Cupriavidus necator N-1: one gene and its partner. The protein of the gene in region 2 interacts with the protein of the main gene of each other region in a pairwise test. Links are inferred from orthologs where the notes say so. Each region holds a gene or a part of one and is shown on either strand. Other genes may lie near its edges.

Region 1 (4,614 bases), 1.0 Mb from region 2 along the record:
AGCGTCAGGCGCGCCACGTTGTTGCGGTTGGCTGCCTTCAGGTCGACCGGCGTGCCATTGCGCGTCAGCGACTCGACGCCCTTGACGTTGCCGATCACCACCTTGTACGGGGCCGTGCCGCCACCGGCCATGGCCTGGCCAGCCTTGGCGGTACCGCCCATGACGATCTTGCCGCTATTGTCCCGGATCTCATACCAGGTATCGGCGGCAAAGCGGATCTGCAGTTCGCCCTCGCCTGCTGGCGCAGCCGGTGCCGTGGCAGCGGCAGGCGCGGAAGCGGCGGCGGCTGCGGGCAACACCGCAGCCGCGGGGGCTGCCGCGGCACTGGCCGGAGCGGTTTCGGCAGACGGCGCCGGCGAGTCGCTGGCGGCCATGACCGGCGGCAGCGCCGCCGTCACGGTGCCGGCTTCCGTGCTCTGGATCACGGCAGGCGCTTCAGCCGTTACGGTCTCGGCAGCGCTGCTGCGCGCTTCGATCCATGCGCGGATATGGTCAAGCCCGAACCAGCCGCCCGCGGCCACCAACACGGCCACCAGCGCCAGCCAGACCCAGCGGCCGCCGCTGCCGCCCGAGCGGAAGCGGTTGCGGTCGTCGAAGGCCGCATTGATGCCACCCTCGCGCTGCCGGGCAATTTCCGCCACCTGCGCCACCGGGCGCGGCTGGAAGCGTGCCAGCAGCGGGTCGATGTCGACATGCAGCATGCGGGCATAGGCACGCATCACGCCCTTGGCGAAGGTCACGTCGGGCAGTGCCTGCAGGTTGCCGGCCTCGATCGCGCGTAGCTTGCCTGCAGCCACCTTCAGCCGTGCGCTGACGTCTTCCACCGACATCCGCTGCGCCTCGCGCTCGCGCGCCAGCGCTGCGCCGATCTCGCGTGCGGCGGCTTCGCGTTCTCCTTCGTGCGCGCCCCCGCCGACTTGTTGCGTCGGTACGGCCTGGCCTGCGGCGCGGTCGTGCTCACTCATCCCATGCTCCTTGTTCGTAGGCGGTCAACTCACGCGAGTCGGGGAAGCGGCTGCGCAGTTGCGCCCCAAGCGCATCCTGCGTGCGGCTGTCGCCCTGACGGTGGGCAATGCGCGCTCCCAGCCAGAGGGATTGCGCATTGACAAATTGGCTGCTGTTGACGCGCTGGACATACTGCCGGGCCTGCGCGAAGTCGCCGCGCCGGTAGAAAACCAGCGCGAGGTTGGTGTTGGCCACCGGGTTGTTGCGGTCGTAGCCGAGCGCGGCCTTCAGGTTCTTTTCCGCTTCGGCGCTGTGGCCCTGGCGCAGCTCGCACGCACCCAGGCTGATCAGCGGCTTGGCGGGGCCGCCTGCGGACGGCGCCGACATCGCGCGCTGCAGCATCGGCACGGCCTCGCCGTAGCGCCCTTCCTGGCACAGGAACCAGCCGTAGTTGTTGAGCAGGTCGCCGTCGTTGGCACGCATCGACACTGCCGTGCGGAAGCTGTCATCAGCCAGCGTCCGCTCATTCATATTCATGTAGATCAGCGCGCGCACATGGTAGGCGTCGGCGAGCGCCGGATCGATGGCAATGGCCTGCTTGATCTCGTCAAGGGCGACCGTGTTCTGGCCGGCCTCCAGATAGTTGGTGGCCAGCTGCAGCCGGATGCCGGCGCGGCGCCTTGCATCGGTCTGGTCGGAAGCGGTCTGGGGATCCTGCGCCGGCGCATGCGGCAACTGGCAGCCGGACAACATCAGCAGCCCCAGCAGGGCCGCAGCGATCAGACGGATCATGCAGGGCGAACCTCCCGAGGCTGGCCGGAAGCAGTGACCGGCACCAGTGGCGTGATCTTGCCGAACTTGCCGCGCTCGGCCAGGCGGGTGCGGTCCTTGACTTCCCCGGCCAACTGGCCGCAGGCGGCGTCGATATCGTCGCCGCGGGTCTTGCGGATGGTGGTCACGATGCCTGCATCCATCAGCACCTGCGCAAAGCGCCGGATCTGATCGTTGTTGGAACGCTTCAGGCCCGATTCGGGGAACGGATTGAACGGGATCAGGTTGAACTTGCACGGCACGTCGGCCACAAGCTTCAGCAGTTCCCGCGCATGCTCGACGCCGTCGTTGACGCCATCCAGCATGCAGTATTCGAAAGTAATGAAATCGCGCGGCGCGAATTCCAGGTAGCGGCGGCATGCCGCCATCAGTTCGGCCAGCGGGTACTTCTTGTTCAGCGGCACCAGCACGTCGCGCAGGGCGTCGTTGGACGCGTGCAGCGACACGGCGAGAGCCACCGGGAGATCCTTGGACAGCCGGTCCATCATCGGCACCACGCCGGAGGTGGACAGCGTCACGCGGCGGCGCGACAGGCCGTATGCGTTGTCGTCGAGCATCAGGCGCATTGCCGGCACGACGGCGTCGTAGTTCAGCAGCGGCTCGCCCATGCCCATCATCACCACGTTGGAGATGACGCGGTCATCCTTGGGGCCGCGGCCCAGTTGTTCGCGCATGGCGAACTCTGCCATCCACAGCTGGCCGATGATTTCACCGGTGCTGAGGTTGCGCGAAAAACCTTGCTTGCCGGTGGAACAGAACCGGCAGTTGACGGCGCATCCTGCCTGCGAGGAAACGCACAGCGTGCCACGCGTTTCCTCGGGGATGTAGACCGTTTCCACCGCGTTGCCCTGGCCGACGTCGAGCAGCCACTTGCGCGTGCCGTCGGCCGACAGGTTGTCGGTGATGGCGGCAGGCGCGCGGATCTCGGCCCGCGTCGCGAGCTTTTCGCGCAGCGACTTGGCGAGATCCGACATGGCGTCGAAGCGGCTGGCACCGTAGTGGTGGATCCAGCGTTGCAGTTGCCGCGCACGGAACGGCTTCTCGCCGAGCTCGCCGCAATAAGCGGTGAGCGCGTCCGCGTCGAGGTCGAGCAGGTTGACGAGAGCGTTCATGACGGCAAACTCAGCTTCGGTGTCAGTCTAGTCCTGGCAGCAGCGCCGGACAATCAGCGGCTGTAGACGTTCATGCCCGGGAAGAAGAATGCCACTTCCACGGCAGCCGTTTCAGCAGCGTCCGAGCCGTGCACGGCGTTGGCGTCGATGCTGTCGGCGAAATCGGCACGGATGGTGCCCTTCTCGGCCTTCTTCGGGTCGGTGGCGCCCATCAGGTCGCGGTGCTTGGCGATGGCGTTCTCGCCTTCCAGGGCCTGGATAATGACCGGGCCGGAAATCATGAAGTCCACCAGGTCCTTGAAGAACGGACGCTCCTTGTGGACAGCGTAGAACTGCTCGGCTTCGCCGCGCGACAGGTGCACCATCTTGGCAGCAACGATCTTCAGGCCGGCGGCCTCGAAACGGGCGTAGATCTGGCCAATCACGTTCTTGGCCACGGCATCCGGCTTGATAATCGACAGGGTGCGTTCGATCGCCATGAAAAACTCCGAAAAATGAAGGGGTTACAAATGGATTAAACATGGGATTCTAGCACGAAGACTATGACCCTTTCGAGGGTCTTCCCTGCTCTGGCGTGTGTCGAGCCACCCTTGCCGCACAACCCGGCACCAAGTAGATCAAAGGGCACATTACAACCTTGTCATGCCAGGAACACGCCGCCCCGGCTAACATCCAATGTGAGCGGCACCGAACGGGCGCGAAGCATGTGCGAGGTGACTCCTGGGTTACCCCGCCCTTGCAATTCGATCTCCCAGGTGCCACATTGACGATGGTTCCGTCCGGGTTCCATACGAATCTTCGCATCCGAAGCCTCGCAGCCCCGGCGCCTCACCGTTTTGAGACAGGAGTCACCATGGATAACAAGCTGAACACCTACGGTTTCGGCAACAGTGCGTCGACCGTCACTGACGTCGTCGTTCGCAACCGGGTCTTGCGCAACACTTACTGGCTGCTGGCCCTCTCGATGATCCCCACCGTGCTCGGCGCGTGGATCGGCGTGGCCACCGGCTTCAGCTTCATGGCGGGCAGCCCCGGCCTGTCGCTGATCCTGTTCCTGGGCATCGCGTTCGGGTTCTTCTACGGCATCGAGAAGACCAAGAACAGCAGCATGGGCGTGGTTCTGCTACTGGCCTTCACCTTCTTCATGGGCCTGATGCTGTCGCGCCTGATCGGCGCGACGCTGCAGTTCTCGAACGGGCCGGCGCTGATCATGTATGCCTTTGGCGGCACGGCGGCGGTGTTCGGCACGATGGCCACCATCGCCACGGTCAGCAAGCGTGATTTCTCCGGCCTGGGCAAATTCCTGTTCGTCGGCGTGGTCCTGCTGATCCTGGCCAGCGTCGCCAATATCTGGCTGCAACTGCCCTCGCTGATGATCACGGTGTCGGTGATCGCCATCGGCATCTTCTCGGCGTACATCCTGTTCGATGTGCAGCGCGTGGTGAACGGCGGCGAAACCAACTACATCACCGCCACGCTGGCGATCTACCTGGACGTGTACAACGTCTTCGTCAACCTGCTGGCGCTGCTGGGCATCTTCGGCGGCAGCCGCGACTGACGGCAACCTCCCCTGCAGCATGAAAAAACCGGCCTGATGGCCGGTTTTTCTTTGGTGCGCCCGCCGCGATCAGCCGCGATCGAACACCGCGATCGACTCCACGTGCGAGGTATGCGGGAACATGTTGACCACGCCCGCGCCAGCGAGCCGGTAGCCCGCCTCGTGCAC
Region 2 (6,305 bases):
CAGCGCGCGCACCTGCGCGCTGTCGCGGTTGCGCGGACGCGGCAGCGCCACCGGCACTTCGGCGCGGATGCGGCCCGGGTCGCTCGACAGGATCACGATGCGGTCGGCCATCATCACCGCCTCTTCGATATTGTGCGAGACGATCAGGATGCTCCTGATATTGGCACGGCCGCTTTCCCACAGCGCCAGCATCTCGTCGCGCAGGGTCTCGCCGGTCAGCACGTCCAGGGCCGAGAAGGCTTCGTCCATCAGCAACAGGTCCGGCTCGGTCACCAGCGCGCGCGCAATGCCCACGCGCTGGCGCATGCCGCCCGACAGCTCGCGCGGCAGCGCGCTGTTGAAGCCGGCCAGCCCGATCATGTCGATCGCGGCCTCGGCGCGGCGCTCGCGCTCGGCCCTGGGCACGCCCTGGGCTTCGAGCCCCAGCTCGACGTTCTGCTGCACCGTCAGCCACGGGAACAGCGCGAACGACTGGAACACCATGGCGATGCCCTCGGCGGTGCCGGCCAGCCGTTCGCCGCGAAAGTGCACCTCGCCGCGGTCGGCGCCGACCAGCCCGGCCATGATGCGCAACAGCGTGGACTTGCCCGAGCCGGACTTGCCCAGCATGGCGACGATCTCGCCCTCGCGCAGCGTCAGGTCCACGCCTTCGAGCACGGCGCGGTCGCTCTGGCTGGCGGTGCGGAAGATCTTGCCGACGCCGCGCAGCTCGATCACGGCGGGGGCGGCGGTGGATGCAATGTTCTCGGCCATCGTTGCCTTACAAGCGGGTGCGCTCTTGCGCGAGTTGATACAGGCGGTTCCACAGCAGCCGGTTGAAGCCGACCACAAACAGCGCCATCACGCCGATGCCCAGCGCAATGCGCGGGAAGTCGCCGCGCGCGGTGGTCTCGGCGATATAGCTGCCGAGCCCGGTGGCGACGATGGTGCGGTCGCCCCAGGTCACGTACTCGGACACGATGCTCGCGTTCCATGAGCCGCCGGCGGCCGTCACCAGCCCGGTCAGCAGGCTGGGAAAGACTGCGGGGATCAGGAAGCGCTTCCACAGCAGCCAGCCACGCAGGCCAAAGTTGCGCGCGGCGAGCTTCAGTTCGGTGGGAATGCCGGAAGCCCCAGCGACCACATTGAACAGGATGTACCACTGCGTTCCGAAGATCAGCAGCGGGCTCAGCCAGATCTCCGGGTTCAGTCCGAAGCGCACGATCAGCATCACCGCCAGCGGGAACATCAGGTTGGCCGGGAAGGCGGCCAGGAACTGCGCAATCGGCTGGGCAATGCGCGCCAGCTCCGGGTTCAGGCCGATGCGGATGCCGATCGGCACCCACACCAGCGCCGCCAGCGCGATCAGCACCACCACGCGCACCATCGTAATCGTGCCGAGCCACAGCACATGCCCGACCTCGGCCCAGCCCACTTCGCTGTGCACGAAGTAGCCCACGCGCAGCAATGCGGCCAATGCCACCAGCACGATCACGGCGTCGCGCAGCCGGCCGAGCCACAGCGCGCGCCGCGGATTGTCCGGCTGCGCCGGGGCCTGCCCGCGGCGCGCGCCCCACGCCAGCGTGCGTCCGGCCAGCGCCGCCGTCTGCGCCAGCAGTGCACCCACCCACGCCGAGCGGCGCAGCAGGTCCAGCAGCCACGACTGCGGCAGCTTGTCCTGCGCCAGCGTCTCGAAGTGGAAGCGGTCGGCCCATGCCACCAGCGGGCGGAACAGCAGCTGGTCGTACAGCAGGATGCCCACCAGCATCGCCAGGATCGCCCAGCCGATCGCGGCCAGGTCCTGCTGCTGGATCGCCAGCGCGATATAGGAGCCGATGCCGGGCAGGCGGATATCGTGGCCGGATACCGAGATAGCCTCGGACGCCACCACGAAGAACCAGCCACCGGACATCGACATCATCATGTTCCACAGCAGCCCCGGCATGGCGAACGGCACTTCCAGCCGCCAGAAGCGCTGCCACGGCGACAGCCGGAACATGGCCGCCGCTTCCAGCAAATCGCCCGGGATGGTGCGGAACGACTGGTACAGGCTGAACGCCATGTTCCACGCCTGCGAGGTGAAGATGGCGAAGATCGCCGCACACTCCACCCCTGCGATATTGCCGGGAAAGAGGGCGATAAAGCCGGTCACGGTGATCGACAGGAAGCCCAGCACCGGGATCGACTGCAGGATGTCCAGCGCCGGCACCAGCACCTTCTCGGCCGTGCGGCTCTTGGACGCCAGCGCGGCGAAGGCCAGCGAGAACAGCAGCGACGCCGCCAGCGCCGCCAGCATGCGGATGCTGGTGCGCATCAGGTAGTAGGGCAGGTAGGCCACGTCCAGGTGCACCGCCAGCTGCTGGTCGGGCTGGAACGGGGCGTTCATCTGCTGCGCGGCGAACGCGACCATCACGATCACGGCCAGGATGATCGGCAGCAGCGCGAGGTCGAAGCGGTTGGGCGGCGCGCGCAGCAGCTGGCTGTCAAAGCCAGGGGCGGGTTGGGCCGCGCGGCGGTCGGCGGGTGGCATCATGGGCGCTTCTCGGGCTTGTATCGAGCTTGGATGGCAGGGCTTGTAACCCGGCCCTGGATCGCGGCCCCGGCGGACAATGGCAAAGCCCGCATGCCGCCGGCTTCACGCCGGGCGGCGCGCATCCCTTTGTAACGCCCGGCATGGCGGTCTAGTTTACTTGGTGTGGATGACAGATCGCGCACGCTGCCGACGTGCGCTCAAAGGGAAAAGCCATGAAGAAGGAAACCTGGCGCCTGGTCGCGCATGGGCGCGTGCAGGGCGTGGGCTACCGCGCCGCCTGCGCCGACGCGGCGGACGACCTGGGGCTTGGCGGCTGGGTGCGCAACCGGATCGACGGCACCGTCGAGGTGATGGCGCACGGCACGGTCAAGCAGCTCGAAGCCCTGCAGGCGTGGATGGAACAGGGCCCGCCGGCGGCGCAGGTGACGCTGGTCGAGGTCGGGCCTGGGGAAGGGGAGTTTGGCGGCTTCGAGTTCCGGCCGACGATCTGATGGACTAGGCGGCGGTCCAGTCGACCGGCGTGCGGCCGTTCGCTTCCAGCCAGCGGTTGGCCTCGCGGAAATGCCCGCAGCCCAGGAAGCCCCGGTGCGCCGACAGCGGCGACGGATGCGGCGCTTCCAGCACGCAGTGGCCGGCGCCCAGCAGCGGCTTCTTGGCCTGCGCGTGGCTGCCCCACAGCATGAACACAAGATTCGGGCGGCTGGCGGCGAGGTTCTGGATCAGGCAATCGGTGACGGCTTCCCAGCCGCGCCGCGCGTGGCTGGCGGCCTGGCCCTGTTCCACCGTCAGCACGGTGTTGAGCAGCAGCACGCCCTGGCGCGCCCAGCCTTCCAAGTTGCCGGAGGTGCGCGGCGCGCCGTTGCCGTTGGCGCCGAACTCGGCTGCGATTTCCTTGAAGATGTTGCGCAGGCTGGGGGGCACCTTGATGCCCTCCGGCACCGAGAACGCCAGCCCGTGCGCCTGCGGCAGCTCCACGCCGCCGACCGTACCGGTGCCGTGGTAGGGATCCTGGCCCAGGATCACCACCTTGACCGCGTCGGGCGGGGTCAGGTGCAGCGCGTGGAAGACATGGTGCGGGAACACCGCCTTGCCAGCGGCACGTTCGCCGTCGACAAAGGCGGCCAGTTCCTGCCACGCCGGCACGCGGATGCACGGGTCCATCAATGTGCGCCAGGCGGCGGGCAGGGCGTCGGCCTGGACCTGCAGGCTGGCCGCAGGGGACGGTTCGCCGGGGGCGCGGGGGGCTTCGGCGGCGAAGAGATCAGCTTGCATGCGTGAGGAAAGCTTGGCGGGAAAACCGCGATTATGAGGCCTTGCCTTCGGTGATTCCCGCCAGGCGGTAGCCGCGGGCGGCTTTGCTGAGGTCCGAGGGTGCAAGCGCGCCAACGGTGGTCAGCCGCGCGGCAAAGGCGCGCAGGGCATTGGTCGCGTGCGCGGCGTCGCCGTCGAGCCATTCCAGTTCGAGTTCCTGGATGGGTTCCTGCGCGGTGGCGGCCGGCGCGGTGATGGTGCCGGAGTCGAGCGCGGCCTCGATGCGCGCGCCGTCCTGCGTGACCAGCCAGGTGCGGCGGACGAAGTCGGTGCGGAACACCGGCACCAGCCGGCCGATCAGTGGCGCGAGCACGGTTTGCGCTTCCGCGGGGAAGGTTTGCAGCTCGATGGTCTCGCCGGCGATCTCTGCCTCCCATTCATGACGCGTGGCCAGGCCGCCCTGGCTGCTGCCGGCGGTCTTCAGTGTCTGCAGCCATTGCTCGCCCTTGCGGCGCAACCGCAGCGCGGCGCGCGCCTGCGCCAGGTCGCGTTCCGGGGTGTCGAGGTAGACGTTGAGCAGCGTGGCTTCGCCCTGCGGGGCGCCGTTGGCGTCGAGCCAGGCGGCCAGCGGGGCCAGCGCGTCGTCGGGGACGGTCAGCTTGAGTTCGATTTCCTGGGCCATGGCTCAGGCAAACAGCCGCGCCAGCTCTACGCCCGGATCCGGCGCCCGCATGAACGCCTCACCCACCAGGAAGGCATGCACGTTGGCATCGCGCATGCGCTTCACATCTGCCGGGCCGAGGATGCCGGACTCGGTCACCACCAGCTTGTCGGCCGGCATGTGCGGCAGCAGGTCCAGGGTGTTGTCCAGCGACACCTCGAAGGTGCGCAGGTTGCGGTTGTTCACGCCGAGCAGCGGAGTCTTCAGGCGCAGCGCCGCATCGAGCTCGTCGTCGCCGTGCACTTCCACCAGCACATCCATGCCGAGCTCGAGCGCACAGGCTTCCAGGTCGGCCATCAGGCCCGGGTCCAGCGCGGCGACGATCAGCAGGATGCAGTCGGCGCCCCAGGTGCGCGCTTCATAGACCTGGTACAGGTCGACCATGAAGTCCTTGCGCAGGGCCGGTAGCGGACAGGCGCCGCGGGCGCGCTTCAGGTAGTCGGCGTGTCCCTGGAAGAAGTTCACGTCGGTCAGCACCGATAAACAGGCAGCGCCATGGCTGGCGTAGCTTTCGGCAATCGCCTCGGGCACGAAGTGCTCGCGCAGCACGCCCTTGGACGGCGATGCCTTCTTGACCTCGGCGATCACGCCGGCCTGGCCAGCGGCGATCTTCTCGCGCAGCGCGCGCTCAAAGCCGCGCGGTGCCAGGCCTGGCTCAGTGCGCAGGCTTTCGGCCTCGGCGCGCAGGCTGGGCAGGTCGCGCTTCTTGCGTGCGGCGGCGACTTCGTCGGCCTTCACGGCCAGGATCTTTTGCAGGATGTCGGACATATTCGCGTCTCTTACTTGAACTGCTGGGTGGCGCGCACGAACTGGTCGAGCTTCTCGCGCGCCGCGCCGCTGGCAATCGCCTCGCGCGCGCGGCGGATGCCGTCTTCGACGGAGTCGGCCACGTTGGCGGCATACAGCGCGGTGCCAGCGTTCAGCGACACGATCTCGCGCGGGGTGCCCGGCACGTTGGTCAGCGCTTCAAGCAGCATTTCCTTCGACTCCATCGCATCGGCCACCTTCAGGCCGCGATTGGAGATCATCTGCAGGCCGAAGTCCTCGGGGTGGATCTCATACTCGCGCACTTCGCCGTCCTTCAGTTCGCCCACCAGCGTGGCGGCGCCCAGCGAGACCTCGTCCATGCCGTCCTTGCCGTACACGACGATGGCGTGCTTCGCGCCCAGGCGCTGCATCACGCGCACCTGGATGCCGACCAGGTCGGGGTGGAACACGCCCATCAGGATGTTGGGCGCGTCGGCCGGATTGGTCAGCGGGCCCAGGATATTGAAGATGGTGCGCACGCCCATCTCCTTGCGGATCGGGGCGACGTTCTTCATCGCCGGGTGGTGCGTGGGCGCGAACATGAAGCCGATGCCGGTCTCTTCGATGCACTGGCCGACCTGCTCGGGCGTCAGCATGATGTTCACGCCCAGCGCTTCCAGCACGTCCGCGCTGCCCGACTTGGAGCTGACGCCACGGTTGCCATGCTTGGCGATCTTGGCGCCGGCGGCGGCCGCGACGAACATCGATGCGGTGGAGATATTGAAGGTATGCGAGCCGTCGCCGCCGGTGCCGACGATATCGACGAAGTTCTCGCGATCTGCCACCAGCACCTTGTTGGCGAACTCGCGCATCACCTGCGCGGCGGCGGAGATCTCGCCGATGGTTTCCTTCTTCACGCGTAGGCCGGTCAGGATCGCGGCGGCCATCACCGGCGAGATCTGCCCCTGCATGATCTGCCGCATCAGGTGCAGCATCTCGTCATGGAAGATTTCGCGGTGCTCGATGCAGCGCGTCAGGGCTTCTTGCGGCGTGATCATGGCGTTCTCGTTGACA

The links. Proteins that work in one complex are often made in the same cells at the same time.
Region 1: the proteins of CNE_RS15935 (region 2) and ndk interact in binary tests that used the Escherichia coli proteins (3 or more experiments, as listed by UniProt). The link is inferred for Cupriavidus necator N-1 from one-to-one orthologs.

The regions. Positions count from the first base shown.
Region 1 is NC_015726.1:2,355,133-2,359,746, forward strand. Bases 1,655-4,614 are described here. They hold ndk (nucleoside-diphosphate kinase), read right to left. Parts: upstream 3,368-4,614; coding sequence 2,942-3,367; downstream 1,655-2,941. Other genes in these bases: pilW (type IV pilus biogenesis/stability protein PilW), read right to left, coding at 1,655-1,737; rlmN (23S rRNA (adenine(2503)-C(2))-methyltransferase RlmN), read right to left, coding at 1,734-2,888; CNE_RS11090 (Bax inhibitor-1/YccA family protein), read left to right, coding at 3,742-4,446; rlmD (23S rRNA (uracil(1939)-C(5))-methyltransferase RlmD), read right to left, coding at 4,516-4,614. Also shown: CNE_RS11070 (RodZ domain-containing protein), read right to left, coding at 1-965; more of pilW, read right to left, coding at 958-1,654. UniProt on the Escherichia coli protein: Major role in the synthesis of nucleoside triphosphates other than ATP. The ATP gamma phosphate is transferred to the NDP beta phosphate via a ping-pong mechanism, using a phosphorylated active-site intermediate.
Region 2 is NC_015726.1:3,398,564-3,404,868, reverse strand. The notes cover bases 1,897-4,893. They hold CNE_RS15935 (uracil-DNA glycosylase), read right to left. Parts: upstream 3,785-4,893; coding sequence 3,008-3,784; downstream 1,897-3,007. Other genes in these bases: trpC (indole-3-glycerol phosphate synthase TrpC), read right to left, coding at 4,449-4,893; CNE_RS15930 (CYTH domain-containing protein), read right to left, coding at 3,816-4,445; CNE_RS15940 (acylphosphatase), read left to right, coding at 2,725-3,003; CNE_RS15945 (ABC transporter permease), read right to left, coding at 1,897-2,512. Outside these bases: CNE_RS15950 (ABC transporter ATP-binding protein), read right to left, coding at 1-753; more of CNE_RS15945, read right to left, coding at 761-1,896; more of trpC, read right to left, coding at 4,894-5,252; trpD (anthranilate phosphoribosyltransferase), read right to left, coding at 5,264-6,289. UniProt on the Escherichia coli protein: Excises uracil residues from the DNA which can arise as a result of misincorporation of dUMP residues by DNA polymerase or due to deamination of cytosine.